DNA from 4 places in the Bacillus sp. SRL543 genome. Region 3 is predicted to be linked to each of the others. Evidence: riboswitches for the same ligand, from Rfam matches in the RefSeq annotation. Region 3 holds a riboswitch; each other region holds the start of a gene.

Region 1 (7,573 bases), 1.2 Mb from region 3:
AACCATGATCGCTCAGCTGCTCGATAAAGCCCCTGTCAGAGAACAGGAAGAAGCAGCACAGGATCCAATCATCAGGGCTGCAATGGGCGGAATGAATGTGCAGCATGCGATTGTTTCTGGACTTGGTGCGAAGCCGGACGACAGCATGGGATATCCGTGGACAGCCCGCTATACAGTGGCGAGCGGGAACCTGCTGGCTGACTTCCGTGCAAATCTCAATGCTGAATCACAAGGGCGCCTTCAGGCAGTCAGACTTTATGAAATAACAGAGGACCGCGGCGTAAGGGACATGTTATCCTTCCTGATTGCCCGTGACACTATGCACCAGAATCAATGGCTCGCAGCAATCTCTGAGCTTGAAGCGCGGGATGGCAAGGTAGTGCCTGGCACATTCAACCGCCAGCAGGAGAAGCAGGAAGTATCTTATTCATTCCTTAACTGCTCCAAGGGGACAGACAGTGCAGAAGGCCGCTGGGCAAAGGGGCCGAGCATGGATGGACAAGGGCAGTTTGAATACATTGAAAACCCCGAGCCGATGGGGCAGATTCCAGTGCTTGCTCCAGGTCCGATTTACATTCATGGAACTATGCCTGCGGGACAGACACCGCCTCCTTCCCAATTTTAATGCTGCTAAGAAAAATCCGCCTTCAGATGAGGGCGGATTTTTGCTGATTGCAGAATATTTCAGGGTGATTGTTTGAGATACAGGTGAATTCAATTAAAAATGTGCTTTAGCTTCCGGTCCATGACCGCGTAAAAATAAGCAGCAGGATTTCTTGCCGGTTCACCTGATTTCATTTTCCTCATCAAAACACGCAGTGATTCCACGGCAGCAGGCACTATGATGCTCGGATCATTTCCAATTCCGTTCCTTTTGGCAGCGAGAAGGACTTTTTTCCATAATTCTGCAGCGGCTGCCTCATCCTCCAGAAGATACCGTGCCATACAGGCAAATGGAGCAGGGGTCGCTTCCATGCGCATCCTCCTCTAAAAGAATTTACATACATTATATGTTGAAAAGGAACAAATGTTCCTGTTTTTTGGCTGTGGCATGTTATTTGTTTAATTTTTAACAAGGATAAGCTATTCTAATTTCATCTGTATTTGCATGAAACTATCAAAAATCTACTTTGCCCTCAGAAGGGTAAGCATTAAAATTTATCGTTAATTATCTGTAAGGCTTTTTGCATCTTGGGAGGTATTATGGAGAACTGGATAAAAGAGATTATTGAACAATTTGGCTATACAGGAATTTTTCTGCTGATTGCGCTTGAGAACATATTTCCCCCGATACCGTCTGAAGTCATTTTGACTTTTGGCGGCTTTATGACCGCTCAAACAAATATTACTGTTTTCGGGACGATTGCAGCGGCAACCCTCGGTTCGACGGCAGGAGCGGCTTTGCTTTACTGGGCGGGCCTTTCCCTGACCAGAGACAGGCTTGAGAGAATCATAGAAAGATGGGGAGGCATCCTCCGCCTGAAAAAAGCAGATATTGATAAAGCCTTTGGATGGTTTGACCAATATGGCTATTGGACAATCCTGATCTGCAGGATGGTGCCGCTGATAAGAAGCCTTATTTCCATTCCTGCCGGGATGGCGAAAATGAATTTCCCGCTGTATCTGCTATTTACGGTCATCGGCACACTCACCTGGAACACCATCCTCGTCAATATAGGAGCTGCCTTCGGAGATTCCTGGGAGACGGCTGTCAAGTATTTTGATATATACTCAAATATGGTGTATATGCTGATTGCCTTAGCCATTATAGGTGCAGCTGTCTTTTGGTTCAGGCGAAGGAAGAAGTAAATATTGTCTTTACATTTGTCAGGAACAAAGCTATGATGATTCTTAATTGGATATAGTGTGACTGCTAGGGGTGTCCGCACAGGCGGGCTGAGAGAAAAACCGTTGTTTTTTAACCCTTTGGACCTGAACTGGATCATGCCAGCGTAGGAAAGTAGATTGAGCAACATTACTTTTTTATGTATGTAAAAGCCTGGTCCTGTCATATGGGGTCAGGCTTTTTTGTTAACAAAGCTGGATGGGATTTTTAAAACTATCAGGAGAAACTGTTTTTTGCTGATAAAATACGAAGTTTGCCTGGTATACAAATGTATAGCTGCTTTAGCGGCAATAATTTTAGACCTTCCGGCTGATGCCTTTAAAAGGCCCGAACAGCGGCATATCCAAGTCAACTTAATACATAAAGCACTGGGGGAGCCGGAGGAGTCCGGCTGAGATTGGGCCTGTTACGGCCCTAACCCTTATACCTGATCCGGGTCATGCCGGCGGAGGGAAGTGCGGGATCTATGCCGGCTGCAAAAAACCGGCCTGTGCTTCCTGAACCTTCCATTCCCTCAGTGCAAATTAGCATGGAGGGATTTTTTTATGGGGAAAACACGGAAATTAACAATGGCAGCGATGATGGCTGCAGTGGGGACGCTGTCAAGCAGCATGCTGTATATTCCGCTTGGCTTTACAAAATTATTCCCGGTCCAGCATCTGCTGAATGTGCTGTCAGCGGTATTACTTGGACCCTATTACGCAGTGGCGCAGGCATTATGCATTTCGCTCCTCAGGAATCTGATGGGAACCGGCTCGGTTTTTGCTTTTCCCGGCAGTATGGCCGGAGCCCTGCTTGCAGCACTTTTGTACAGCAGGACAAGAAAGCTGTCAATGGCCTTCACCGGGGAAGTGATCGGCACCGGCATAATCGGGGCGCTGCTGTCATATCCAATCGCCACATTGATATTGGGGCAGAAAGCCACACTGTTCGGCTTTATCCCGCTCTTTATCTTCAGTTCGATGGCCGGAGCTCTTCTCGGGATCATCATTTTGGCCATACTTGCAAAAAAGCGGACGCCAATTTTTGAATTCTATCAATATAAGAGATGAGGGAAATAGAAGATGGACGAAATAAAAACAGAAACCGGCCAAAATGAGATATTGATAGGGCTGGAAGAAAAGCTGCCGCCGGGAAAGACCGTTTTATACGGCCTTCAGCATGTATTTGTGTCGAATGTCTGGCTTGATCCGATCTTTGTGGCAGCTATGATCGGCCTGCCGTTTGCATTGTCAGCCAATATGGTGAACAGCATTTTTATTGCCGCCGGGATTATCACCTTCATACAGGCGACAAAGCTTGTCCGCCTCCCGATCATCCAGGGGCCGTCAGCTGCATTTGATGCAATCATGATCTCTGCAGGAAAAGCTAACGGGCTGGCTGCAGCAACTGGCGGAATCTTAGTCAGTGCAGCGATTGTATTCCTTTTGTCGATAACCGGGGTAATTGGCCGATTGAAGGCTTTATTTACGCCAGTCATATCGGGGACCGTCATTTTCTTGGTCGGGATTTCTCTCGCTGGATTTACTTTGCATGAATTTCTTGGAGGCTCGCCGGGTGATGAGGGCTTTGCCAGTCCATCCACTCTATTATTATCGGTCACGACGGCTGTGATTGTCCTTGGCCTGTCATTGTTCGGAAAGGGCATCTGGAAGTCTTTTTCATTTTTGATTGCTCTGATTGCAGGTGATATTCTCGCTTTTTCACTTGGAAAAACAGACTTTTCCATGATATCGGAAAGTGCCTGGTTCGGGCTTCCGCATTTGCTGCCGTATGGGCTTACCTTTGAATGGGGAGCATTCCTGACCTTTTTCATCGCTTATCTTGTGGCCGTTATTGAAGCAATGGGTGTGTATCAGGCTTCTTCTGCCATGCTGAAGACCGAGCTGACGGCCAAAAGAATCCGCGGCGGATTTGCCGGAGAATCGGCAGGGTCCTTTGTGTCTGCCTTAATCGGAGGATTTCCGACGACCGCATATGCGCAGAATGTCGGCCTGCTGCGCTTAACCGGTGTCGGTTCAAGATACCCGGTCATGGCTGCTGCTGTTATCTTTCTTGTGCTTGGCCTGGTGCCGAAAGCGGGAGCGCTGCTGGCTTTGACGCCTGCCCCGGTTGTCGGGGGAATCTTCCTGCCGGCTGCCGCCACACTTGTATTTACTGGCATTTCAATCCTTGCAAGGGCAGAAGGCACGCAAGTCAACTTTATGATTGTCGGGCTTTCCATGCTGCTGGCCATTTCTCTGCCGGCTTATGCTGTGAACGCAACAGGGATAGCGGGAACATTCCTGACTAACAGCATCTTGATTGGAGCATTTACAAGCATCTTTCTGCAGCTGATTCTAGTCAATATCCCTAATTGGTTTATGAAAGGAGCGGTAAATCATGAAAGAAGAATCGATCCTATTGACAGCGGAAATTAAAGATTTTATCGAAGCTGGAAAAAATTCTGATGAGGCTTTTGGCCGGCTGGCGCTTAAGCTGTTCCGCCACCAGTTTGAAAATAACATTTTCTATAAAAAGTTTTGCCAGGCACAGAGAAAGACTCCTGCAACAGTGCAAACATGGGAAGAAATTCCGCCGATGCCGGTGCAGGGCTTCAAAGAACTGACATTAACCTGCGAACCCGCTGAAAAAGCGGAAGCTGTTTTTATGACCAGCGGAACGACCGATCCTGATGCAAAGGGAAAGAACATTCATCCTGATTTGTCTGTATGGGACCTGTCAATGAAAGTCCCTTTCAAAAGCTTCGTATTGCCGGACCGGGAAAAGATAGCCATTTTAGTGCTGTCTCCATCAGACGATTATAACAAAAATTCTTCTCTTTCCCGCTACCTTACGAATGCTGTCTTTTATTATGGCAATGAGTACAGCCGCTTCTTCCACAATGGAGAGTCCCTTGATTTTCAAGGAGCAGCAGAGTCGCTGGGACGGTTGGCAGAAAGGGGAGAGCCTGTCCTGATCATGGGGGCAGCCTTTGCTTTCGTCCATCTTTTGGATTTTATGAAAGAAAGGAATTTGTCGTTCAATCTGCCTGATGACAGCAGAATCTTTGATACAGGAGGGTTCAAAGGCCAAGTGCGGGAAATCAGTGCCGAAGAATTGGCGGATTTGTATAAACAGTTTTTTGGCATAGGAAGGGACATGCATATAAATATGTACGGCATGACGGAGCTCAGCTCGCAAATCTATGATCGGACAATCCTCTCCAGCTATACAGGAACACAGATGATAACCGATAAAGCCGGTCCAGCCTGGCTGAAGACGAGGGTGCTCCACCCCGGCACTTTGGAGCCGGTTAAGGAAGGGGAAGCTGGTGTTCTTGCCCATTATGACCTGGCTAACTGGAACTCCTGCCTGGCTGTCCTGACAGAGGATCTTGGATTGAAAACCGGGCATGGCTTCAAACTTCTCGGCAGAGTGAAGGGCTCTGAGGCAAGAGGCTGTTCCATAGCAGCTGACCAGCTGCTCTCAGGCGGTGGCCGCTAAGGTGGTGGAATTCTTCGACATCTATCATTTACCGGCAGCAATCAAGCCAACTGTTGTAAAAGAAAAGATATATAGCGTGGAGGGAAATACATTTACCCTGAAATATCCGGACCTTAGCAGCGGGGAAGTGAAAAAAACAATTGATGCTGTCCTTGAAAACCGCAGGAAATATCTTAAGGATATGCCGGTTTCAACTATCATCGGCAAAATTGATGCAGCAGTCCAGCTTTGGCTGAATCCGGATTATCATTTAAGAAAGATTGCAGAAAGAGTTCTCCCAATAGTTACTGGCTATGACAGTGAAATGGTCCGGCTGGAGCTGAAAAGGTATATGCGGACCTTCCGGAAAAAAGAGCTTTTGCGCTTCCTGGAAGAAGAATTTGATTCCCCTGCGATGCTGGACGAATTCAGGCCAAGAAAGTCGGGAGGGTTGAGCAGGGCTTACGGCCCAGACCTGATTTTTCATGTTTTTTCCGGCAATGTCCCGGGAGTCCAGCTATGGAGCCTGATCATGGGTTTCCTCATGAAATCCGGCAATCTGGGGAAGACTTCTTTTTCAGAGCCTGTCATGCCTGTTTTGTTTATGAAATCGCTGTGTGAGATAGACAAAAGCCTTGCAGATGCTGCCGCGGTAATTCCATGGCGGGGAGGAAATGCCGAACTGGAAGAGCCGGCTTTAGAAGCAGCTGAAGCTGTTGTAATATATGGATCAGACAGGACGGTCAATAGCATCAGAACAAGGCTTCCAGAGGGAAAGCTCCTTCTTGCCTATGGGCACAAAATCAGCATCAGTATGATTGGAAAAGAAGCATTGACTCCTGACCTTTATGCGAGGACAGCACGCAAACTTGCCGAGGATATCTGTATTTATGACCAGCAGGGGTGCCTTTCTCCGCAATCCGTTTACATAGAAGAAGGAGGCTCGGCTGAGCCCAGGCGTTTCGCCCAGCTGCTCGGCGCAGAGCTTGCCAGGTACGAAAAAAAACGGCCCCGGTCGGCTCTGTCAGAAGAAGAGCACCTGTCCATCCAAAGAACAAGGGGGAAATATGACCTGGAAAAGCTGAAAGGCGGCAGCACGGCTGTTTTTAAAAGCGGCATAAAAACTGACTGGACTGTAATTTTCCATGAAGGAAGCGGTTTTCAGGCGTCCACTTTGAACAGATTCGTCCATATCTTCTCTGTTTCAAATTTGGAGAGGTGCATTGCTGAATTAACTCCGTACAAAAGATTGATGCAGTCATGCGGGCTGGCGGTACTGCCTGAAAGACTATTGGATATAAGCGCGATGCTCGGTGAGGCCGGAATCAGCAGGATCTGCCCGGTCGGTGAGATGAACAGAGCAAAGCCGGGCTGGCATCATGACGGCAGCTTCAACTTGCTGTCGCTTGCAAGATTTATAGATATTGAAAGAGCTGCAGAGCAAGAAATGGAACGTTATGACCCGGATGTTGAATAGAAGAAAGGTGAAATCATGCTTATAAAAAATAAAGTGGTCCTGATTACCGGTGCGAGCAGGGGAATTGGTGCAGCAATTGCCAGGAAAATGGGTTCAGAGGGCGCTTCAGTCATCATTAATTATCTTTCCAGTAAAAAGGCAGCAGAGGCACTCGCAGACGAGATCAGGGAGTCAGGCGGCCAGGCGGCGGCAATGCAGGCAGATGTGACAGAAGAACAGCAGGTCAATCGGATGATGGAAGATATCATCATGAATTTTGGCGGCATTGATGTGGTCATCAATAATGCGCTAAGCCACTATTCTTTTGATCCAAAGAAGAGGAAGACGGCCTGGGAGCTTGATTGGGAGGATTATAATCGGCAGTGGGAAGGCAGTGTCCGCGGCGCTTTCAATGTGTGCAGGGCAGTCATTCCGTTCATGAAGGATGAGATGAGTGGAAGTATCATTAATATTGTGAGCAACCTGGTGAGTTTTCCTGTGGTGCCCTATCATGATTATACAACGGCCAAGTCCGGTCTGCTCGGGTTTTCCAGGAATCTCGCGAAGGAGCTTGGCTGTTTTGGAATTACAGTTAATGCAGTAGCCCCTGGGCTGACCTATCCGACCGATTCGAGCGCCGGGACAAAGGAGGATGTAAGGAACAGCATCATTGAACTCACTCCAATGCAGCGCCTCGCAGCCCCGGAGGATATTGCAAATGCTGTCCTGTATTTCGCATCCCCGCTCTCAAGCTTTGTGACAGGACAGTGCCTGTATGTCGATGGCGGCCTGGTTATGGGCGGATG
Region 2 (7,573 bases), 910 kb from region 3:
CCCATTTAAGGATCGGCAGGCTGCTTGTCAGCATGAAGGATAATTCACCGTCCCGCATTTTCCAGATTGTCCACCATTTGAATTTCTGCAGTGAACAGCTTGAAGCGAAGGAAAGGCAACCGCTTGCGGAATGGAATGCCGCTGCCGGGCAATTGGCCAAGGATGCTGCTGCCTTTCGGGAAGCACTCTCTTATTTTCAGGCTGCACTTGAGCTCGCCGGGGAAGACTGGGACGGGAAATATGAACTGACTTTCCGCATATTTAAAGGTCTCGGTGAATGCTTTTATTTGACAGGAAAATTGGGTGAAGCTGAAAAAACCTTCGCTATAGTGCTTGAAAATGCGGAAACTGATTATGAGAAATTATCCATCTATAACCTGCAGATCACATTATTCACCCATATGCACAGGGTGAAAGAGGCGGTCAGCTCAGGAATAAAAGGCCTCAAGCTCTACGGGATCACTTTTGCACCAAGCATCGGCAAACATGCCATTATGCTGGAGTTTCTCCGTGCAAAATTTGCTTTGCGCGGCAAATCCGAAGAAGATATCATGTCCCTTCCTGAAATGACGGACCGGGACAAAAGGCAAATTCTGCAGACGCTCATCAACCTGAACGCTCCATCCTACCATGCAGACCAGAATCTTGCCTCCATGCTGATGCTGAAGGCGCTGAACTTCACCCTCGACAATGGATTGACCGATTTAAGCGCTCTGGTATTCAATAATTACAGCCTGATATTAAGCGCAGGTTTCAGCGATTTCAAGGGCAGCTACGACTACGGCAGGCTGGCAATCAAACTGTCTCATCATTTTGGTGTCACAGGCATTAAAGGCCGGGTGCAGTTTGTCTTCGGAAGTTTTGTCAGTCACTGGAGAAACCCGATTTCAGACAATCTGAACCACCTCACAGATTCACAGAGATACTGCCTTGATGCAGGAAATATCCATCTTGCCGGTGCTAATAGCTCATTCATAGTTATCACATTGCTTATGAAAGGATCGCCGCTTGAAGAGGCGCTGGATGGAATCCGGAGTCAGATCAGGTTCGTCAATAGAATTCAATATCCTATTTCAATCGGTTTTTTGACGGAGATGGAAGAATGGGTCCTCTATTTGATGAAGGAAAAAGAGAGTCATGATTGGACCTTTACTCCTGTGCTTGATGATGACTCTGCAAAAATCATCCATTACACGATCCGGCTTCAGATGAGCTATCTTTTCCAGAAAAATGAGTATGCCGGGGAGCTTATTCAGAAACTGGCACGGCTTGTCAGCAAAAGGCTGACACTTGTCATCATCCCTGAATACCATTTTTATCACGGTTTATGGCTTGTCCGTTTTTATGAACAGGAAAAGCTGAAAAAAAACAAAGCTTCCCATTTGGCTAAATTGAAGGACTCTTTATCAAAAATGAAACGCTGGGCAGCTCTTTCCCCTTCAAATTTCCGGCATAAATACTTGCTTCTGAAAGCCGAATACCGAAGGATTGCCAAGAGAGATCCCAATCTTTTCAACGTTTATGATGAAAGCATCCAGGAGGCGGAAAAGAACGGCTTCCTGCAGGATGCTGCAATTGCAAATGAATGTGCAGGCCGTTATTTTTCTGCACAGGGATACAGCAGGATGGCAAGCTCCTTTTTCTCAGAAGCGTTTAAAGGATATTGTCTTTGGGGTGCAGGAGCCAAGGCTGATATTCTGCGGAAAGAGACTAAAATTTCCTTGCTGAAGGAGCCGGAAAACAGGCATTCCATTCAGTTTGATGAGTACGCCCTTGTTTCCGCCGCCCAGAACATATCCAGGGAAGTAGTACTTGAAAATCTGCTGGCCCGGCTTTTGGAGGTTACCATGCATTACAGCGGGGCAGACAGGGGGATCCTCCTCTTTAAGCGGGATGGAATTTGGACCATCGGTGAATATGCAGGTGACGGTAATCGGCCAGAACGCTTCGAGCAGGTCCTCGGAAGAGAAATGCTGTCCGAACAGGCAGTAGAACTTGCAGAGCTGAGCAGGGAAGGAGTCATTCTGGATCATGCTCACGAAAACAGTCTGATCTCAGGGGACCCTTATGTCAAAAGGATGCTGCTGAAGTCGCTCATTTGTCTGCCAATCCTGAATAAGGGTGAAGTAAAGGGTATGATGTACCTGGAAAACAATCAGATTTCGCATGCATTTTCAAAAGATAATCTCCGGGTTCTTGAATTGATTGCATCTCAGGCAGCCATATCCTTGGAAAATGCCGATCTGTATGAAAGGATGGAAGCAAGGGTTGCCCGGCGGACAGAAGAGCTGCATGAAGCAAATATCAGACTTGAAAAAGCCAATAAGGAACTCGACTTCGCGAGGCAGGAAAAGAACAGCATAATATCGGACATCTCGCATGATTTGAGATCCCCACTAGCCGCGGTCAGGGGCTACATAGAAGCAGTGCAGGAGGGGACTGCCGAATCAGATGAGCAAAAAGGGGAATTTCTGCAGCGAAGCATCAGCCGCCTGGATGAACTGAATGCTTTAATCCGCGATTTGTTTGATTTATCCCGTATGGAAGCTGGCCAGATCAGGTTTGAGATGGACTATCTGCCGTTTGGCCAGCTGCTTGTCCACATATGGAAGCAATTCGAATTCGAAGCGGAAAGCAAGGGGCTTTTATTCACCCTGGACCTGAAGGAAACAGATGAGGCAGATATGGCTATGGTGGAAGCAGATCCCGGCCGGCTGCTTCAGGCCTTCTCCAATCTGATCTCAAACAGCATCAGGCATACGGAATCCGGCGGTATGACGCTGAGCGCCAGGCTGGCCGGCCAGGGCGACCTGGTCAGGATCTGCCTCTCAGATACCGGCAGCGGGGTACCTGCTGCCAGGCTTCCTTTCATATTTGACAAAAACTATACGAAAACAAGCAGAAGCAGCATGACGGCCGGGAATGGCCTCGGCTTATCAATCACAAGGGAAATCATTGCACAGCACAACGGGAAAATCTGGGCAGAGAGCAATGAAGGAGAAGGAACATCCATTTTCATTGAACTTCCTGTCTTCCGCTTTTCCGCAGAGGTGGTTTAGAAAAAAGATAATCGCTTTACGCGGGGGAGAAAAAAAGATACTATATAACTGATAATCTAATAAGCAACTACTGGGGGTGCCTGCGGTAAGCAGGCTGAGAGAAAAACTGGCCCGTTTTTTAACCCTTTGGACCTGATCTGGATGATGCCAGCGTAGGAAAGTAGCGAAATGAAACTATTTGCTAAGTTTTTATGCACACTTGCCAGGTCCTCTCAGGGGCCTGGCTTTTTTTATTGAAAGGAGAAAGTGGAATGAACAATAGAGAAATCGCAGATATGCTTGAAAAGCTGAGGGCTGAAAAGCCGCTTGTACATAATATCACCAATATGGTTGTCACCAATTTTACCGCTAACGGCCTGCTGGCACTGGGGGCCTCGCCTGTAATGGCGCATGCTGCAGAAGAAGCTGCCGATATGGCCGGCATTGCAGGGGCGCTGGTCCTGAACATCGGCACTCTCACTTCCCCTGTAGTGGAAGCTATGAAACTTGCGGGAAAATCAGCTGGCAGAAACTCTGTACCGATCATCCTCGATCCGGTTGGGGCAGGTGTAACAGCATACAGGACCGAAACAGGCAGAAGCCTTCTTGAAGAGCTGCCGATTTCCATTTTGCGCGGCAATGCGGCGGAAATCTCCCATCTTGCCGGAAAAGGAGGAGAAATCAAAGGTGTTGACGGGGGGGAAGCCGGCAACCCGGAAGAGGTAGCCCAGTTTGCTGCAAAACGGTTCAACACCATAACTGTTATTACAGGGAGGGAGGACATCGTATCTGATGGAAGAACTATTGTCCGTATTACAGGCGGAAGCAGCCTCCTCACGAAAGTTACAGGAACCGGCTGTCTGCTGTCGTCAGTTATAGGCGCTTTCCATGCAATCGAATCAGATCCACTGAAAGCCGCGGCGGCTGCGCTGGCTGTATATTCTGCAGCGGCAGAAATGGCAGCAGAAGCAGCGGGAAGCAAGGGGCCTGGAACATTTCAAATTGAGCTGCTTAACACCCTTGCCCTAATTAAGGCGGAGGATCTTGAGAAAAGGACGGGGATTACTGTCCTGAAAGGGGATATACAGAATGACAATTAAGAAAGCATTGACGATAGCAGGTTCGGACAGTGGAGGCGGAGCCGGAATCCAGGCTGATCTTAAGACCTTCCAGGAACTTGGTGTCTATTGCATGTCAGCACTGACAGCGATCACCGCTCAGAATACTACTGGCGTGCAGGGGGTCTTCCCAATGACGGCAGCAGCTGTCAGTAAACAGATTGAGAGCATTGGAAGCGACATGGGGACGGATGCCTTAAAAACGGGCATGCTTTTTGATGCAGACATTATTAAAGCTGTTTCTGCCGTAATCAGCCATTATAAATGGACGAAGCTGGTTGTCGACCCTGTGATGATTGCCAAGGGAGGGGCAAGCCTCCTCCAGGAAAGCGCCATGGCTGCCTTGAAGGATTATTTGCTGCCGCTGGCCCATATCATCACTCCCAATATTCCTGAAGCAGAAGCAATAACCGGCATAAAAATCTCTTCTTTAGCCGACCGGAAAGAAGCGGCCAGGAGATTGTGTGCGCTTGGCGCTGACCATGTAGTCATTAAAGGGGGGCATGATACAGTAAATCCAGAAGCTGCTGCTGATTTGCTTTTTGATGGGAGCAGCTTTGATGTGTTTGAAGGCAGGAGGGTTGATACAGTCAATACCCATGGGACCGGCTGCACCTTTTCAGCAGCCATCACGGCGGGGCTGGCGAAGGGGCTTGCTGTAAAGGACAGCGTCCGGCTTGGAAAAGACTTCATCCAGGCAGCCATTGAAGATGATCTTCTGATCGGAAGCGGCCATGGCCCGACAAACCACTGGGCTTATAACAATAGACAGAAAGCAGAGGGCTTGGCATATGGCGCGAATTGACAGTCAAAGAATGAAAGAGCTTTTAAAGGTTTATTTTATCATGGGGAGTACGAACTGCCTGAAAAATCCGGAGATGGTAATGAAAGAGGCGATTCAAGGCGGAATCTCCCTGTTTCAGTTCAGGGAAAAAGGGGCAGGATGCCTGAACAGAAAGGAAAAGTATGTGCTTGCAGAGCAGCTTCAGCAGTTATGCCGGGCCAGCGGTATTCCGTTCATTGTAAATGATGATATACAACTGGCATGTGAAATCGGCGCAGACGGCGTCCATATCGGGCAGGAGGACGAGCCGGCCGAAGCCGTGCGGGAAAAAATCGGCGATAAAATATTAGGGGTATCCTCCCATACTATTGAGGAAGCGAAGTCTGCTGTCAAGGCAGGCGCCGATTATCTCGGACTTGGCCCCATCTACCCGACTTCCACTAAACCAGATGCCAAGGCTGTCCGGGGAATGGCGCTTATCCAGGAATTGAGGGAAGAAGCCATCCTGGTTCCAGTTGTCGGCATAGGCGGAATCACCCCCCTCAATGCACGTGCTGTGATTCAGGCCGGGGCAGACGGCGTGTCTGTGATAACAAGCATCAGCCAGGCAGCAGATATAAAGGATGCTGCTGCAAATCTTAGAAGAAGTGTAATGATATAGAAGATTCAGAGCCTGCATACAGTGCAGGCTCTTTTATTTAGTCTATGATCAGGACAGTTTTCCCCATTCCCTGTCTGCTCTCTATCCAGGTATGGGCCTCGGCTGCCTCTGCCAAGCTGAAAGTTTTTCCGATTTTCATGCTCAGCCGGCCGGTTTCCAGCAAACACATGATTTTTTCGGCTGAAGCTCTTACAAGATGCGGCCTGTTCTTGCGCACCGTGCCAAAGCTGAAGCCAAGAAGGGAGCGGCAGCTGCTGTGGAGATCACTTGTCTTTACAGTGCCAGCTTTTCCGGAAGCATTGCCGAAATTGACGAGCCTTCCAAAAGGTGCAAGGCAATCCAGACTTTTTTCCGTCACTGCACCGGCAACAGAATCAAGGATAACATCAGCTCCTTTTCCTTCTGTCCATTCCATTACTTTTTCCGAGAAATCCTCCTCTGTATAACACACTCCGTAGTCGGCGCCTGCTTCCAATGCATATGCTGTTTTTTCAGGAGAACCAGCCGTAGTGATTACTTTTCCAGCGCCAAGTATTCTGGCAATCTGAATGGCTGTAGTTCCGACCCCGCCTGCGCCGGCATGTATTAGTACGGTTTCTCCTTTCTTAATTCTAGCGACTTCTTCAAGCAGCTTGAGCGATGTTATACCGGCAACCGGAAATGCTGCAGCCTGTATATCTGAGATGCTTTCCGGGATGGAGAATGTCAGCATAGCCGGGGCGACAGCATATTCGGCATATGATCCTTTAGAAGGAAACGCAATTACCCGCTGCCCTGGAATAAGACCCTCCACACCGTCCCCTAAAGCTTCTATCGTGCCGGTACAGTCTATACCAGGGATATAAGGGAGGGAACCGCCTCCTTTTTTGCCGTATCTCGCCTTAATATCGGCAAAATTCACACTGGCCGCCTTCACTTTAATCAGAACTTCCCCCGCAGCAGGCACCGGCCTTTCAGATTCAGCCAGAATCATATTTTCAGAACCGCCATACTCCGTAACATGTATCGCCTTCATGATAAGCCTCCTTATGTATGTATCTGCTAGTTTCTATTTTAGCTTTTAAACAGGAAGCTAGAAATGACCAGAATATTATAATTAACTATAAGAAAAACTTATGTTGTTATATGAGAAGAAAGGCGTTTCGAAAAAAAGTTAATTTTTGCCTTGCAGGAGTAAGAGAATTTTTTAAAAAGAGCCAATCCAGCCACGGAGGAACTAACCATCTTATAACTGCAAAATTGCCAACAAAATTATTAAACTCTGTTGATTGCAGTAGAAGGCACGCAGACTTCTGCGGGAGAAAGCGGCAATGCTGAGACCCCGCATGAGCGGAGCGAAGAGGAGGCTCAGCGTCGCCCCGCGGAAAGCGAAGTGCCTGGAACGGAAATCAACAGCCAGCATTAACAAGCAGATTTGAAATAAGGCTGCAGGGAAGTTGTATATATAGTTAGCATTTCTCTAAGAGTAAAAAAGTAATAGCCACAAAAGCTTTTTAAAGTCATTTCCGGTATAATTTTCTTTAAGATTACCAGGAAAAGAGGACTATGGATGAATTTCATTCGCAGCAAGTTCAGCTGGCGGTTTTTTATTTTTTTAATAGTGGCCGTCCTTATTACAAGAATGCCGGTCATTGGTGACTATGCAGGAATCATCAACACGCTCATCCACGAATCCGGCCATGCGCTTGTCGCCCTGTTCGGGGGGGAGGTCCACCATATCTCCCTTTTTGCCAATACAGAAGGTGTCACATATACAAGACATTCTAACTGGTTTGGGGGAGTGTTCACTGGAGCAGCGGGATATGTTTTTTCATCTTTTATGGCTTTCATCGCCTTTTGGCTGCTTGGGAAGAAAAAAGATAAAGTGCTAATTTTGATTCTGCTTGGCTTGATCGTTCTTAATCTGATTTTTTGGGTGCGTAATGCCTACGGAATTTTCTGGCTTATTTCATTTGGTGCCGGCTTTGCTTTT
Region 3 (7,573 bases):
TCTGGTGGAATATCATGCTTCCGCTCACCAAGCCGGCGCTGATTACCGTTGCGCTGTTCTCCTTCAATGGTGCATGGAATGACCTGCTTGGACCGCTGCTTTATATAAATGACGAAAGCCTTTATACATTGCAGATCGGGCTGCAGACATTCAAAGGGACAGTATCGACCCAGTGGCACTATCTGATGGCGATGTCAGTCACCGTCCTGCTGCCGGTCGTCCTGCTGTTCTTCTTCTTCCAAAAGCACTTCATCGAAGGCTCTAATATTGCATCGGGGAGTAAGGGGTAAGAAAAGCGGAGGCGGCTGTTCAGGTGCTGCAGGCCGTGGATGGAAGTTCAGATCATGTGAAGAAAACTTCAAATCTCAGCCCAAATCACCTGCGTTTTCGCAGCTTAAAATACAATCAACAACCAAAAAGCTTGGGATACCCCAAGCTTTTTACTATTAAATAGGTTGTTCTAATTCAATTAACGCACCCAATCGCTGAACAGTCGAACAGCCGATTTACCATTAAACTTTTGCGTTCTTAAACAATGAAACTATGTTCCGGCTAATTGAGATTTATAGGGGGGAATAATTTCTCTTATTTTGCAAATAGTACTGAAAACAGCTTAAATAGAGGGAGAAATTCCTTTAATTTGACTCGAAGACGTGAAAATAGGCAGATTTGCTTTGCATAGAAGGAAAAACTCCCCTTATTTTTCCAAAACCAACTTCTAATCTGCATTTAACAGAAAAAACTTCCCCTATTTTTCTATCACTGGTTACTCACTCTTCATCTATGCTAACTCATATGCCATTTACATTGTATCTTCTCCAGAACTGAACTGCTTACCGTGAATGGCAAAGGTTCTTTCTTTACAGCAAATTCTATTAAGCCGGTGCCGGACAGGTGGTTTTCCAGACGCCTTTAACACAAACTTTATCCTTTGGCACATAGCAATCGATGATCGTTTTGCCGGCGCACAGCAGCCTGCCGACTGAGTATTGTGAGCCTGACGAACAATAGCTGCCAATCAAATTGACACATGGCAGGGAAACGCTCCCATTTGTATAACTTGTACATTGCCAGCAAAGATAATTGCTTCCATTAACTGCTTCTTCATCTGCAGAATTTCCTTTTTGAAGCTCCGCTGAGCTGACCATCGCTTCTGCTTTTTCCTCCGTCTGTTCGGCAAGCTCTGCGTATAAGTCTGTCTCAGACATATCAATTGCCGTGGTTGTACCGTTGGAAAGCTCCTCAAGATAGATAGCTTTATCTTTGAGAATACTGCTATAGTCGAGAATATAAGCCTTCATGTCATCATTGATGCTGTCATATGCAAAGGTAAGGATAGAGGAGAAACTGACAGTGGCTGCACCGCCTGCGGCCAGTGAAGCTTCTTCCTTATATTTAATCTCATACTGGACAATCCAGCCATACTGCCGGTCTTCTTCGTCTTTAAGCGGATTCAGGATATAAGGGTCATTTGAGAGAAAGTAATCTTTAAAGTCCTTATACTCCTCCGTTTTCTTAACCAGCTTAAGAAATTGTTTTTCAGAAGGAATCAGGCTGGCAGTTTTCGGCTGGGCAAAAGCAGAGGTGGAAAAAGAAAACAAGATGATAAGCAGGATCAGGCCATATCTTTTCATTGAGCAGTCCTCCAATAAGCTTTTCTTTTACTGTACCTTATATTTCCATCTGTAGATATGGGGAAAATTTATTAAGAACTGAATTGGTACAAAACTACTAAGAGCCGATTTTACTTTTTAAAGATTATATCTTCCTTATCAAAGGATCTTCAGCCTGTACACACAAAAAAAGCACCCTGTTTAACAGAATGCTTCTCAAATGCTGTAAAATGCCTTGGTATTAGTCAGCAGCTGCGTATAAACATCCTGCAGGTCCATTTCTTTGATTTCAGCGATTTTCGCTGCAGAATGATGCATCATGACGGGTGAAGTCAATCTTCTATGGAAAGGCCCTTCAAACGGCCAGGGGCCGTCTGTTTCAACCATTACCTGCCGTATTGGATAAGCCTTTACAAGCGATTGGATCTCCTCTTCGTACAATACATCGGGAGTCACTGAGATGAAGAAGCCATTCGCGGCCATCCGTTCAGCCGCAGCGGCTGAGCCTTTGAACCAATGAAAATGGGCTTTTTCGATAGAATACTTTTCAAGCAGGCTGCAGACTATTTCTGCATCTTCATAAATACTATGGAGAATGACGGGGAGCTGCCATTCTTTTGATTTCTGGACAAACAGCTCCAGTATTTCGAGATAAGGCTCCGGACCTATAAAGGAATCTCCCTGTTCCTGCCTTAAATAGTATGGAAGGCCGACCTCTCCGATGGCTATCATATTTTCTTTATGATCCCCCATCCAGCTTATCAGATCAGCAAGTTCTGCTTCAGAAGGGAGGACCTGTTCCGGGTGGTACCCAAAAGCCGGCTTTACCTTTGGAAACCTCTCTGCAAGGTGCAGGTTCTTTTTGCAGGAGCTGAGATCCCACGAGACAGTTACGAGTGAGTCGAGCTCCGGGATGCTGCAAATATTAGCAATATCCTGATCAGCATAGCGGTCCAAGTGGATATGGCTGTCAATAATCTTGTTCATCCTTTGTCCCTCCTTGGCCGCAGTGAATGATGGACCTTTCTTTTCCATTCCAAAAATTCCTCTTCCAGAAACAGTTCTTCTATCCTTGGCCGGGAAAAAGGCACCTTAAATTCAGCTGCTGTATGGGCCGGCTTTTCTGATAAAACAATGATGCGATCTGACAGAAAAAGAGCTTCTTCTATGTTGTGAGTAATAAAGATGATGGCTGGCCGCTGCTCCTCCCATATGGCCAGGAGCCATTTCTGCATATCAAGCCGGGTCAGCTCATCCAGTGCTGAAAAAGGTTCATCCAGGCAAAGCAGCTCCTGTGGGCTGAGCAGTGCCCTGATGAAGGATGCGCGCTGCTTCATCCCGCCGGACAATTCATGCGGATAGGCATGCATATATTGCCCGAGGCCTGCTTTATGGATCATTTCCATAGCTTTTTCTTTATCGGTTCTGCCTGTCAGTTCCTGTCCCAGAAGGACATTTTGCAAAACTGTCCTCCACGGAAGAAGGGAAGGGGTCTGCGGCATATAACTCATGAATCCTTTTTGGCCGGTGATTGATTGGCCGTTCATTTGGATGCTTCCTTTATCAGGGAGAAGCAGCCCTCCTATCAGATTAAAAATAGTGCTTTTTCCGCTTCCCGAAGGCCCAAGAAGGGAAACGAATTCCCCTTCATTGACTTCAAGGCTTAAATTACTGAGAACAGCTTGTTCCCCAAAAGATTTCGATATATTTTCCAGCTGGAGGAGGCTCATTTCATCTGCTCCTTTTTATTCCATTTTAAAAGCAGGCTCTCTGCCAAAAGGATTGCTCCGAAGAAAATCAGGCTTAAGATCATGATGGCAAAGATGGCAACAAAAACCCGGTCTGTCCGGAAGGAGGATGAGGCCAGGGTCATAAAAACGCCTATCCCTTTTTCCGCACCGAGCCATTCGGAAATGACAGCGCCCATTACGCTGTATGTGGCCGAGATTTTCAGCCCTGAAAATAGCGAGGGAAGGGAGCCGGGCCACTCCAGCTTCCAGAACAGCTGCCTTTTGGTGGCGCCTGACATGGCCATATAATGCTTAAGCTCGGCCGGAATCTGCCTGAAGCCGTCCAAAGCTGCCACTGTGATTGGAAAAAAACAGACAAGAATAATGACAATGAATTTCGGCAGCAGTCCAAATCCGAACCAGATGACAAGGAGAGGGGCAAGGACGATGACGGGCACATTCTGGGAGAGTATCAGCAATGGGTATACAGATTCCCTTAAAGCCGGCAGGCGGTGGAGGAAGATGGCGGCAGTGAGCCCGAAAACAGTCCCCAATGCAAAGCCGGACAGTGATAAAAGCACTGTTGATGCCAGGTGGCCTGAAAAACGGGCCCAGCTTTCCGCAGATTCTGCCATGATATCAGAGGGGGGCGGCAGGAGCCAGGCAGGGACTTCAGCGAGCCTGACCGCCGCTTCCCATATAATGAACAAAAGGAGGAGAACCGCTGCCGGCTTCCATCCTCTTACAACCACTTTCTTCATTTGTATTTATCCGTCAGGTCATCCATCGTGATCCCATCAGGCTGAAACAGGATTTTGACCTGAGAGATGACATTTTTGCTTCCCATTTCAATCATTCTTTCATTCATCCTTGCAATGATCCTGAATAGCTCTTCAAGCTCGCCTTCCATTGTTGTCTCCAGCGGATGGACCTCATATTTGACTCCGGATTCTGCGATGATTTTAATCGCTTCATCCACATATGGGATAACATCTTCCCCGTTTTTTGTTTTAGGTATGATCTGAATGCTGATCAGTGTATTGGCCATTATGGTTCCTCCTATTCTGGCAAAAATTCATTGGTAAAAGCTTTTTCAGCGTCCAGTTCGCTTTCCAGCAATTTATTTTCATACATCCATTGAGCATAATTTTCCCAAACCTCTAACCTTTGTTCTCCCCACTGTTCAGCATCATCCTGATATTTTGGAGACAGCCACTCCTGGCTTTTCTTGACCAGCTCGACGTCTAAATCAGGGGCAGCTTCAAGCAGGATATCGGCTGCTTCTTCCGGGTTCGCGATCGCAAACTGATAGCCCTGTGATGCTGCTTTTACAAAGGCTTTAACAGTATCAGGGCTGTTTTTGATCATTTTTTCATTGGTAGCCAGAACAGGTGTATAGTAATCGAGCTTATCGGAATAGTCGGTGAGGTAGACCATATTCAGATCTTCTCCGCGAAGCTCCGCCTCGACGCCTGTCCATCCATAATAGATCCAGGCAAAATCGATATCCCTTTTAACAGCTGTAAAAAAATCGGCATCTCCCATGTTGATAAAAGAGACATCAGAGACATCTGCATTTTCCTGTTTCATCAATGAGGAAATCACGGATTCCTCAACAGGCGATCCCCAGCCTCCATATTTCTTCCCGGCAAAATCCTCCGGTGAATCGATATTCTTTGCCGCAGGGGAAGCAAACCCGGATGTATTGTGCTGAATTACAGCTGCGACGGAAACGAGCGGCACACCCTGCACCCGGGCCTGCGTGATGCTTTCCTGATAGCTGACGCCAAAGTCAGCCTTTCCGGAAGCGACGAGCTGGTCGGCTCCTGCTTCACCAGGCATGATAATCTCGGCATCAAGGCCTGCTTCCTTGAAATAGTCCTTAGCCTTTGCGGCATACAGTCCGGTATGGTTGGTGTTTGGCGTCCAGTCCAGTACAACGGTGATTTTTTCAAGATCCTGTTTATCATTGGTTTTCTTTTCTTCCTGCCCAGTTTGTCCGCCTGTGCAGCCGGCAAGCAGCCAGATGGCGCACAATGCGCTGATCCATTTCTTCATGATCAATCCTCCATGCTGTTTCTAATATTATTCCAAAAAGCCGCCGGATAATGGCAAAAAATCATCAAGGCAGCCGCGGGTTGAGATGCTGCTTCTTTAAGTACCGGTGCACAACAAAAAGCGCCCGGATTCAGAACCCGTGCGCAATAAAAAACATTCATCCGATTAAGAATATGTTTCCTACGCTGGCATCTCTCCAGATCAGGTTCAAAGGGTCCTTTATCGTAAAAATAAAGTCTCAACCGCGCCCGGTTCCCCCACAATTCTCTCCTATTTACAGCCGCATAAAGCAGCCGGTCCGTCAGAGCTCCCGCATTTGGCGGGAATTATGGTCCATTATAACAGATATTCTCTGCAATGGCATTGAAACAGCTTCCTTCCGGAAAATTAGGGATTATCCCTGGATATCCCTCTGCTGCCATGGAAAGATTTAAGTTTGGAACTGAATCTGCATATGTGATAGGGTTAGGAATGTTAAAAAAAGAAAGAATGGAGGAGAAGCAATGAAATATCTTGCCTTACTGATAGCTGCATTCATGCTGATCTCATTCCAGCTTGTCCAAAGTCCCGGAAAAAAAGCATTTGCCAAAACGATTGATCATGTCGATATATATACTGTAAAAGAAGAGGATACCCTTGCGAAGCTCAGCAAGCAATCTGGTGTTGCTGCGCAGGAAATACAGAAGGCGAATTATAAAAAAGATGAAAAGATTTCCGCAGGTGATAAGCTCATCATTCCGTCTGCATCAAAGAAAAAGAAGAAAAAGACAGAAGAAGAGACTAGTTTATCTACAGGAGAAAAAGACCTTTTGGCAAGGCTTGTGCATGCCGAGGCCAAAGGTGAGCCGCATGCCGGAAAAGTTGCTGTGGCTGAAGTGGTCCTCAATAGAATGAAGGATGAAAAATTTCCGGATACAGTCAAAGAAGTTATATACGAAGACAGGCAGTTTGAGCCTGTGGACAATGGGATGATCAATAAACCGGCAGGGAAGGATTCACAGAAAGCTGTCCAGGAAGCCCTCACAGAAGAGAGAAAAGATGGAGAATCCCTGTTCTTCTTCAATCCTTCGAAAACTAACAGCAAATGGCTCCGTACTAGGGCCGTTACAAAAGAAATCGGCAACCACCGGTTTGCGAAATAAGAAAAAGAAAAAAACTCTTGTGGCTATACAAGAGTTTTTTTGCTGTCTTTTTCCATATCAATGATATGATCCGGCTGGTTCTCTTTCCAGAGCTTAAATCTCTCAAGCTCATTTGTGATCTGCTTGATAATGAAGCCGATGATCGCGGCATCATCCAATATGCCGATTCCGGCAAGAAAGTCCGGGACAAGATCCAGGGGAGATACGAAATAGAGAATGCCCGCAATGACTGTAACGGCTGTTTTTGCAGAAATGTCTTTATATTGTCCTTTAGTGTAGGCTTTAATGAGTTCAAACAGGAGCTGCAGCTTGTCCCATACTTCAGACAGGGCATTTTTCTTTGAATCGGCTTTTTTGCTTGCTTTGGAAAGAAGTCCGCTTGTCTTGCCCGGATCATTTAAGTATTTGGCAGCGCGGCTCTCATATTTTTTATATTCCTTTTCGTAATCTTCCTTTTTGAAATTTTTCATATATAACATCCTTCCGGTTAAGAAATTCTTTTTATTCTTTTATCCTATTTTCGGATGGTTGAACCCACGAAAAGCTTATAATAGGAAAAAAAGAGAGGTGTCCATATGCTTTTACAGTGGCTGAAGGAGTCAAGATATACGGTTATATTGACGGGAGCAGGGATGTCAACGGAGAGCGGGCTGCCTGATTTCCGGTCTGCAGGCAGCGGGTTATCGAATACGATGGATTACGGGAGAATTGCCAGTACAGAAGCACTCAACCAACATGTCAATGAATTCATTGAATTTTACCGCAGCAGAGTCATGGGGCTGAAGGAATGCAAGCCCCATGCCGGACACTATATACTGGCAGACTGGGAAAGAAGAGGGATCATCCGAAGCATCATCACTCAGAATGTGGACGGATTCCATCAGCAGGCGGGAAGCAGGAATGTGGCGGAGCTCCATGGGACCCTGCAGCAAGTCCATTGCCAGGAGTGCGGAAGAGCTTTCCCGAATGATGAATATATAGATGAGCATTACCGCTGCAGTGATTGCGGGGGGATTTTGCGGCCGTCCAT
Region 4 (7,573 bases), 980 kb from region 3:
AAGATGATGAAGACTATTCTGGTCTTTGGAGCAAGCTTGGTCTTTCAGCTGCTGCCATGAATAATGACGGCGAAGATGTTTCTGCTTCCCGCCTGGATGCGATGACTGATCTGGGACTTGCATCTCTAAGCGATGAAGAAGAAGCTGTTTTATGGGCAAAGCTTGGCCTTCACCTTGCAGGCATGTCCAGCGAAGATGAAGAGGAAGATTTCTCTTCATTAGGTTTAGATCTTGACCTTGGTCTTGAACTCGAAAACCTGATGTAAGCTATAACCTTATTCAAACTTCCAGCGCTTGTACCTGCTGAAACTCGCGACTTCAGGAGATACCGGCTGCAGGAATCTGGTGAATGCATGAGAAAGGAGCTCTGCGACGGCAGGGCTCCTTTTGGTTTGCTGTTTTTGAGGCGAGTTGCTAATAAAATGAGAAAGTTGCTAATATATCCTGAAAGTTGCTAGTAAAATTGAAAAGTTGCTAATAAACGAAAAAAGTTGCTAATAAAATCCAAAAGTTGCTAATAACCGGCTTGCGGCATAAACCCGCAGCTTATAAGAGTCGCAAATATATCCTGAAACTCGCAAATATATTTAAAAAGCCGTAAATAAACTCCGAAACTCGCAAATAAATTCAATTTCCCGCAAATAAAATCCAAAACTCGCAAATATGCTCGCGGGAATTCCCTCAGCTAACCCCCTCCTCTTAGAAAAAGCAGCCCAAAACCGCTAAATCTACTATTCGACACCCCCACCTACCCCAAATACCGATGATAAATCCGCTTCGCCTCCTGGATATCCTTCGTTCCATGGACCAGCGCCCGTCCGTCTTTAAAAAGGACAAGCCGCTGGCCGCCTTTTTCAAAAGAAAGCAGGAAAGGGTTTCTTTCTACTATCCCGCCCGCAAGCCTAAGCTGCTCTGCTGCAGCATCCAGGCTAAGCACCACTCCAGCAGCCGGCCGGATCTGGACCGTATTCCTCCCGCACAAAACTGCTGTCTTCATCCTGTTTTCGTAAGCAAGATAAGGATACACAGCATTCACCCCGCATGAAGGGCAGTCGTCCTTTTTCAAAGCGTTTGTAGACACCGAAGAAAACTGGTTTTCCCACAAATCAAAGGTAACAAGCTTCCGCCTCACCGCCTTAAAATCCCCAACCAATATTTTCAGCGCTTCGGCCGTCTGATACGCAACGGTCATCCCGACCGCGGGCGCGATGATCCCGGCTGTATCACAGGTCGCCCCGCCGATCGGCACCTGCTCGAGCAGGCAGCTGAGGCAGGGTGTTTCTCCCGGCAGGAAGGCTGTGCTGATGCCATAGCTTCCTACGCAGGCTCCGTAAATCCACGGGATCAAGTGCTTGGCCGCAATATCATTGATGACCATCCTCGTGTCAAAATTATCGGTGCTGTCCATGATCAGATCGACACCTTCAGCAAGCTGCTCCAGCTCAACAGGGCCGGCATCTCCTACGATGCTCTCAATCTGAACCGATGAATTGACCGACTGAAGACGGCGGCCTGCAGCAATTGCCTTCGGGAGCCTCCCCGCCGCATCTTCTTCTGTGTAAAGCTGCTGCCGCTGCAGATTACTCCACTCTACATAGTCGCGGTCGACGATCGTAATTTTTCCAATACCAGCCCTCACAAGCACTTCGGCATTGCCGCTCCCGAGCGCCCCCGCGCCGATGATAAGGACATGTTTCCTGCTTAGCTTCTCTTGACCCTCGGCGCCGATCGGGGCAAAGAGCTCCTGCCTGGAGTATCTGCCGTTCAAACGGTACTCAACCCTTCAATCGGACTGCTGGCTGTTGCATATCTTTTCTTTGCCATCCGTCCGGCCTCATAGCCAAGCCTCCCCGCCTCCACGGCAAGCTTCATCGCTTCGGCCATCTTGACCGGATCCTTGGCAGCCGAGACAGCTGTGTTCAGCAGGACCCCGTCCGCTCCGAGCTCCATCGCCAGGGCGGCGTCTGCAGGGGATCCGATCCCGGCATCGACGATAACAGGGACTTCCGCCTGTTCGATGATAAAGCTGAGGTTGAGGGGATTGATGATTCCCTGTCCTGAGCCGATCGGCGACGCACCAGGCATGATGGCATGCACGCCCATTTCCTGCAGCCTTTTCGCCAGCATCACATCATCCGAAATATACGGAAGGACAATGAAGCCTTCCTTTAAGAGCTCCTCGGACGCTTTCAAGGTTTCAATCGGATCCGGCAGCAGTGTTTTCATATCGCCGATTACCTCGACTTTGATCATGTCGCAAAGGCCGGATGCCCTGGCCAGTTTCGCCGTACGGACTGCTTCCTCCGCCGTCTTCGCACCCGCCGTATTGGGGAGCAGCCTGTAATTTTCCACGTCCAGCTCTTCCAGCAGGTTCGGCTGGTCAGGGTCAAAAATATCCATGCGGCGCACTGAAAAGGTCAGCACTTCTGTATGTGATGCTTTGACTGCCTTTTTTTGAGTTTTAAAATCCGGGTATTTCCCAGTCCCGAGCAGCAATCTTGAGGTAAATTCGTATGTTCCAATTTTCAGCATTTCATCCGCCTCCTACAAAATGTACGATTTCTATGCGATCACCTTCAGCAAGCTCCGTTTCAGCATGCTGGCTTTTTTCCAAAATAGCGGCGTTCAGTTCTACAATGGCCGCCTTTTGATTCAGCTTTAAATGGTCCAGTAAATCTCCTACCGACTTGACGGTGCCTGGCACCCGGATATCACTGCTATTCACCTGCAGCTTCATTGGATCCACCCCTCCTGCACTTTTTTCAAACCTCTCTCAATCTCAAACTCTCTGTAAAGCTTCTTGTCCTCTGCGGCTGCAGTTCCTTCAATAGAATCAGAAACCATTTTTCCCGTGATCGGACTCAGCAGGATGCCGTTCCGGTAATGCCCAGCTGCGATGAACAGGCCCTTATAGGCCGGATGCCAGCCGATATAGGGAAGGCCGTCCCCTGTCTGCGGCCGGATTCCTGCCCATGCCTTCTCCCACCGTGCGGATTCCAGCTGGGGCAGCAGCTTGCACGCCCGTTCGGCCAGCACCCTGACACCGCCGAACGAAACGGAAGGATTGAAATCATTTTCATAGCTTGTCGCCCCTATGATTAGGCGCCCGTCCGTCTTGGGCACAAGATACCCGCCAGAATCGGAAAAGATGGTCGACCGGATCAAAGGCTGCTGCGGTATTACTGACAGGCATTCTCCTTTTACAGGAAAAATAGGAAGCTCAATATCTGCCTTTTTCAGCAGCTCTCCCGTCCAGGCACCTGCGGCAGCAATAACGGTATCTCCATAAAGGCTTCCTTTACTGGTCATCACGCCTTGAATGGAATCTTTTTCAAAAATAAAGTCTTCGATCTCTGCCCCTTCCAGCACGGCTGCCCCTCTGGCCATTGCCCCCATCGCAAAAGCCCGCGCCAAATTCGGGGCGATCAGCTGGCCGTCATTCGGAATCAGCATTCCGCCTGCAAGCCCCCGAAAGAGATGGGGTTCCCTTTCGCTGATCTCCGCCTGGTCTAACCACCTTACCTGTTCGTCCCACTCTCTATGGAATCTAACCTGTCTTTTAAGGGCCTCTGCCTCCACATCATCCCAAGCAATTTTAATCATGCCTTCATTGACAAGCCCGATGCTGATTCCTGTCAGATCCTCAAGCTCCTGGATCAGGCCTGGAAACATGGCCCTGCTCTTCAAGGCGAGCTTCAGCATGGACAGGTTCTCATCTATTTCGGCCTGGGCACCCAGCATGCCGGCTGCTGCAGAAGATGCTTCAGAGCACAGTTCCCTTTTTTCCAGAATGAGCACCCGCTTGCCCAGTTTTGCCTGCTGGAATGCGATAGAGCAGCCAATAATGCCGCCCCCGGCAATGATCACATCATATACTTTCTTCATATCTGCCTCCTTTTCTCTTTAACTCAGCTGCAAATGCGCTTGCTGCCTTCTCCGGGTTTGAGGCTTTAAAGATTCCTGAAAGGACAGCGGCACCTGAAGCACCGGCTTTTATTGCCTGACCGATATTGTCTGGCGTGATTCCCCCGAGCGCTATCACCGGAATCGGCAGCCTCTTCGCAATTTCTTCCAGGTAGGAGAGACCCTTAGGCTCTATTCCTGGCTTGGAACTTGTCGGAAAACAGTGGCCGTACACCACATAATCGGCGCCTTCCTCTTCTGCCTGAACAGCTTCTTCCATTGAGTGGACAGATTTTCCGATGAGCAGGCCAGGGAATGTTCTCCGCACTTCCCGTACCGGAAGGCTGTGATAGCCGAGCTGGACTCCCTTCACTCCTAATGCCGCCGCTGCATCCACTCTGTTATTAATGATGATCTGCTCCCCCGGGACTCCCTTTTCCAGCAGGCTTCTTCCCATCTCGTAGATGTCAGCCGCTGTCCGGTGGTGCTCCCTGATATGGATATAGTCCACATACTGCGAGATGCTTGAAGCTATCCTGATAAAATCCTCCGCCGGCTGCCCCGCAGATATAGCGTGGAGCTGCAGTTTATTCCTGCCAGGCCAGCCTTGTAAATGACGCAAAAAAACCACTTCCCCATTGCGCAGGAAAGTGGCTGATTGATTATCTATGGCTGAAAAAATAGGTTCTTTTCATAACCGTTCGGCACACTTCCCTACGCTAGTATGAACTAGATCAGGTTCAAAGGGTCTCAAATGCTTGATCTCAGCCTCTTGCAGGCTCCCCTAGTGATAATTCTGACTATTCAATTGTTCTCTCTCATTTTAGCACAGCGATTGGACGGGGAGAACCCGCAATTTGAACCAGACTCATTTTTCCCCGGCAGGCAGAATCGGCAGTACCGTTGAATATTTGATTTCCCTCAGCGAGAGGCTTGTCTGTATCTTCGTGATCCCAAGCTGATTCAGCTTCCGGATGAATTGTTCCAGCCCTTTCCGGTCTTTGATGGCCACTTTTAATATATAATCATATTCTCCTGTCAGGCAGTGGCATTCCAGTACCTCCGCCATATCCACCAGCGTCCCCTCCAGTGCCTCCAGCTTTACCGCCTGATGGATGTTGGTGCTGATGAAAATAAAGCAAAGCAGGTCAAAGCCCAGTTTCTCCTGATTTAAAATCGCTACCTGCCTCTCAATATAGCCTTCATTTTCGAGCCGCTTCACCCTTCCGTGAATGGCTGGTGCTGACAGGCTGACCCGCCTGGCAAGCTCGGCATTGCTTATTTGGGCATTCTTTTGGAGCAGATCAAGGATTTTCAGGTCCACTTCATCCAGCACCTTGTTCACAATCGATTCCATCTTACAGCTCCCTTACGATTATTCTGCAAACTCCGCTTCAGCTTATTTTTAACTTAATATCATTCATATATTTCACCAATACTTTTAATAAAATTTCTAATTTACCCAATTGTACGAAATAATCATTATGATTTAAAGAGAAAATGTTAAAATAAATCTACAACTATTCGAAGGAGCTGCTTTTATGCCAGCTTTATATGTATGCCTGATGCTTCTAACCAGCCTGCTGTGGGGCGGGAATTTTGTTGTAGGCAAGTCGCTTGTGGAGCATGCTTCCCCGGAGACCTTGACCGTCTTTAGATGGACCATTGCTGTCATCTGCCTGTTCCCTATCGTTCTCCGCAAGGAAAAAAAGCTTCTGCCTCCTGCAAAATCGCTTGTTCCCCTGATTTTGATGGGCGTGACAGGTGTAGTATTCTTCAATATCTTTCAATTTTGGGCGCTGGAAGAAACCTCAGCCACGAATGTCGGCTTGATTTCAACACTTAACGCTATTTCGATCGCTGTCTTCTCAGCACTCTTTTTAAAGGATAGAATTAACGGACCGCAAATTCTCACCATGGTGTTTTCTCTGTTCGGTGTCTTGCTTGTCCTTACAAAAGGCCATCTGGAGCTGCTGCTGTCTTTGACATTTAATGTAGGAGATTTATGGATGATTGCAGCGGTGTGCATTTGGGGAATCTATTCGGTCCTCGGCAAATGGGCCGGAAAATATACTTCTCCGATCATGTCGACCTTTTATTCGGGGGTTTTCGGACTGGCCATCCTGCTGCCATTCAGCTATTCTGATCTTCAAATCAAAAATCCTGATCTGCCTTTTGCAGGATCCATGCTTTATACCGGGCTCGTTTCAACGGTTGTGTGCATGGTGCTCTGGAATAAAGGTGTGCAGAAAATCGGGGCCGTCACGGCAGGGGTTTTCCTGAATTTCAATCCTGTTTTCACTGCTATTCTGGCTTTTCTGCTGCTTGGAGAAAAGCTTGAAAGCATTCAGTTTCTCGGAGGCATGATTGTCATCCTTGGCTGCTATCTGTTTACTCGCTTTCAGGCACAGCGGCAAAGAAAGAGCCTGCCCGAAAAACCTGAAGCTCCCATCACGGCTATGGACTAAAAAAGGGATGCCCATGAAGGTAAGTAGTTCAGATACTGTGGAGAAAAACTAAATTGCAGATCAAATAACGCACGAAAACGCACTATGTCCAGAACTATAAATAACGATGCAAAAGCATAGAAGAACGCTTGGATTTTAAATATTCCAAGCGTTCTTTTTTTACTTTCTAATTTAACTACAGTATCCTTTTAGTTGAATTGTAATTGTTCACAAACTTGTTAATTAAATGGTTACAGCTATTTTTTTTCAATTGCCATACGCAAGTTCGAGATCACTCCAAGAAGCAATACTAACGAACAAACCATTTTTTCAAAAGGTGTTCCAAACAATTGTTGAATAAATCCAAAAGACCACAGTATAACAAAAAACCAACATATAACGGTTATTCCTCTTTTGTATTTATATAGATTAATTTTGCCAACAATCAACGTAAAAACCACTCCAATAATAGAAATAACAATATTTATAACAGTTATTGGCAGCTGTTCAGCGAATGATTCAGACCTTCCACCATTGACCCATGTGAATGGAATACTTTTGCTTATAATAAGAAAGTGGATTAAGATAGTCAAAGAGTAAAAAATAATTCCCATAAATACAGCAGTTTTCATATTAATTTTCCTGAGTTTTTCTAAAATAAAATCACCTCATTTTTTCTTCCTGTTTATAATTTTATTTAATCCAGCAATATAGTATTCCAATATCTCTACCCATTGACAGGTAACGAAAGTAAGATTTCGAAGAGTTTTCAAAAATCATCATTCCTTGACCTGAATGAGGAAATTGGTGGCGGGCTGAAAAATAAGCGGAGAAATTTCCCCTAAGTTCAAAAAAACTCTAAAAATGGCTCAAATAGACGGAGAAATTCCGGCTATCGATTCAAAAAACAGGAATAATGGCACCTTCGCTCCACTTAACCGGAAAATCTCCGCTTATATACACCCACACATGCCATATTCAGCACCTTAACCGGAATTTCTCCGCTTATTTTAAGGCTTGCTAAGTCACTCAAATAAGGTTAAAAAATAGCAATTACCACATTATCGATAACGTTTGTCACTATGTTATTTAAGCTGTAATTTCGCATGTGAATTCAAGTGTTACTATTCAAAAACATCAATACACAAGAAAAAACAACAGACCAAATCATATGCGATTTGGCCTGTTCTTTATTGTGCTATTTTAAATGTTTCTCCACCAAG

Evidence for each region. A riboswitch is a leader RNA that binds a small molecule or an ion and turns the genes downstream of it on or off. The one in region 3 is predicted to bind thiamine pyrophosphate.
Region 1: another riboswitch for thiamine pyrophosphate. It lies ahead of thiW (energy coupling factor transporter S component ThiW); the one in region 3 lies ahead of AC4E8B_RS08340 (ABC transporter substrate-binding protein).
Region 2: another riboswitch for thiamine pyrophosphate. It lies ahead of thiM (hydroxyethylthiazole kinase); the one in region 3 lies ahead of AC4E8B_RS08340 (ABC transporter substrate-binding protein).
Region 4: another riboswitch for thiamine pyrophosphate. It lies ahead of tenI (thiazole tautomerase TenI); the one in region 3 lies ahead of AC4E8B_RS08340 (ABC transporter substrate-binding protein).

What each region holds. Positions count from the first base shown of each region.
Region 1 covers NZ_OZ481794.1:2,805,210-2,812,782, reverse strand. The annotation lists gene AC4E8B_RS14370 (manganese catalase) at 1-625, shown strand, start outside; gene AC4E8B_RS14365 (hypothetical protein) at 715-975, opposite strand; gene AC4E8B_RS14360 (DedA family protein) at 1,204-1,809, shown strand; TPP riboswitch at 1,866-1,976, shown strand; TPP riboswitch at 2,207-2,317, shown strand; gene thiW (energy coupling factor transporter S component ThiW) at 2,392-2,898, shown strand; gene AC4E8B_RS14350 (uracil-xanthine permease family protein) at 2,911-4,266, shown strand; gene AC4E8B_RS14345 (LuxE/PaaK family acyltransferase) at 4,229-5,332, shown strand; gene AC4E8B_RS14340 (acyl-CoA reductase) at 5,322-6,788, shown strand; gene AC4E8B_RS14335 (3-oxoacyl-ACP reductase) at 6,804-7,573, shown strand, end outside.
Region 2 covers NZ_OZ481794.1:2,539,750-2,547,322, reverse strand. The annotation lists gene AC4E8B_RS12830 (AAA family ATPase) at 1-3,059, shown strand, start outside; TPP riboswitch at 3,122-3,235, shown strand; gene thiM (hydroxyethylthiazole kinase) at 3,311-4,138, shown strand; gene thiD (bifunctional hydroxymethylpyrimidine kinase/phosphomethylpyrimidine kinase) at 4,128-4,961, shown strand; gene thiE (thiamine phosphate synthase) at 4,948-5,601, shown strand; gene AC4E8B_RS12810 (quinone oxidoreductase family protein) at 5,639-6,616, opposite strand; gene AC4E8B_RS12805 (multidrug transporter) at 6,866-7,006, shown strand; gene AC4E8B_RS12800 (M50 family metallopeptidase) at 7,151-7,573, shown strand, end outside.
Region 3 covers NZ_OZ481794.1:1,632,075-1,639,647, forward strand. The annotation lists gene AC4E8B_RS08310 (carbohydrate ABC transporter permease) at 1-290, shown strand, start outside; gene AC4E8B_RS08315 (hypothetical protein) at 876-1,634, opposite strand; gene AC4E8B_RS08320 (TatD family hydrolase) at 1,830-2,600, opposite strand; gene AC4E8B_RS08325 (ABC transporter ATP-binding protein) at 2,597-3,343, opposite strand; gene AC4E8B_RS08330 (ABC transporter permease) at 3,340-4,104, opposite strand; gene AC4E8B_RS08335 (thiamine-binding protein) at 4,101-4,391, opposite strand; gene AC4E8B_RS08340 (ABC transporter substrate-binding protein) at 4,403-5,401, opposite strand; TPP riboswitch at 5,562-5,670, opposite strand; gene AC4E8B_RS08345 (hypothetical protein) at 5,759-5,908, shown strand; gene AC4E8B_RS08350 (cell wall hydrolase) at 5,905-6,543, shown strand; gene AC4E8B_RS08355 (YkvA family protein) at 6,567-7,013, opposite strand; gene AC4E8B_RS08360 (NAD-dependent deacylase) at 7,119-7,573, shown strand, end outside.
Region 4 covers NZ_OZ481794.1:653,990-661,562, reverse strand. The annotation lists gene AC4E8B_RS03540 (hypothetical protein) at 1-266, shown strand, start outside; gene AC4E8B_RS03535 (thiazole biosynthesis adenylyltransferase ThiF) at 749-1,768, opposite strand; gene AC4E8B_RS03530 (thiazole synthase) at 1,765-2,532, opposite strand; gene thiS (sulfur carrier protein ThiS) at 2,534-2,737, opposite strand; gene thiO (glycine oxidase ThiO) at 2,734-3,885, opposite strand; gene tenI (thiazole tautomerase TenI) at 3,869-4,534, opposite strand; TPP riboswitch at 4,598-4,699, opposite strand; gene AC4E8B_RS03510 (Lrp/AsnC family transcriptional regulator) at 4,772-5,260, opposite strand; gene AC4E8B_RS03505 (DMT family transporter) at 5,445-6,371, shown strand; gene AC4E8B_RS03500 (hypothetical protein) at 6,608-6,982, opposite strand.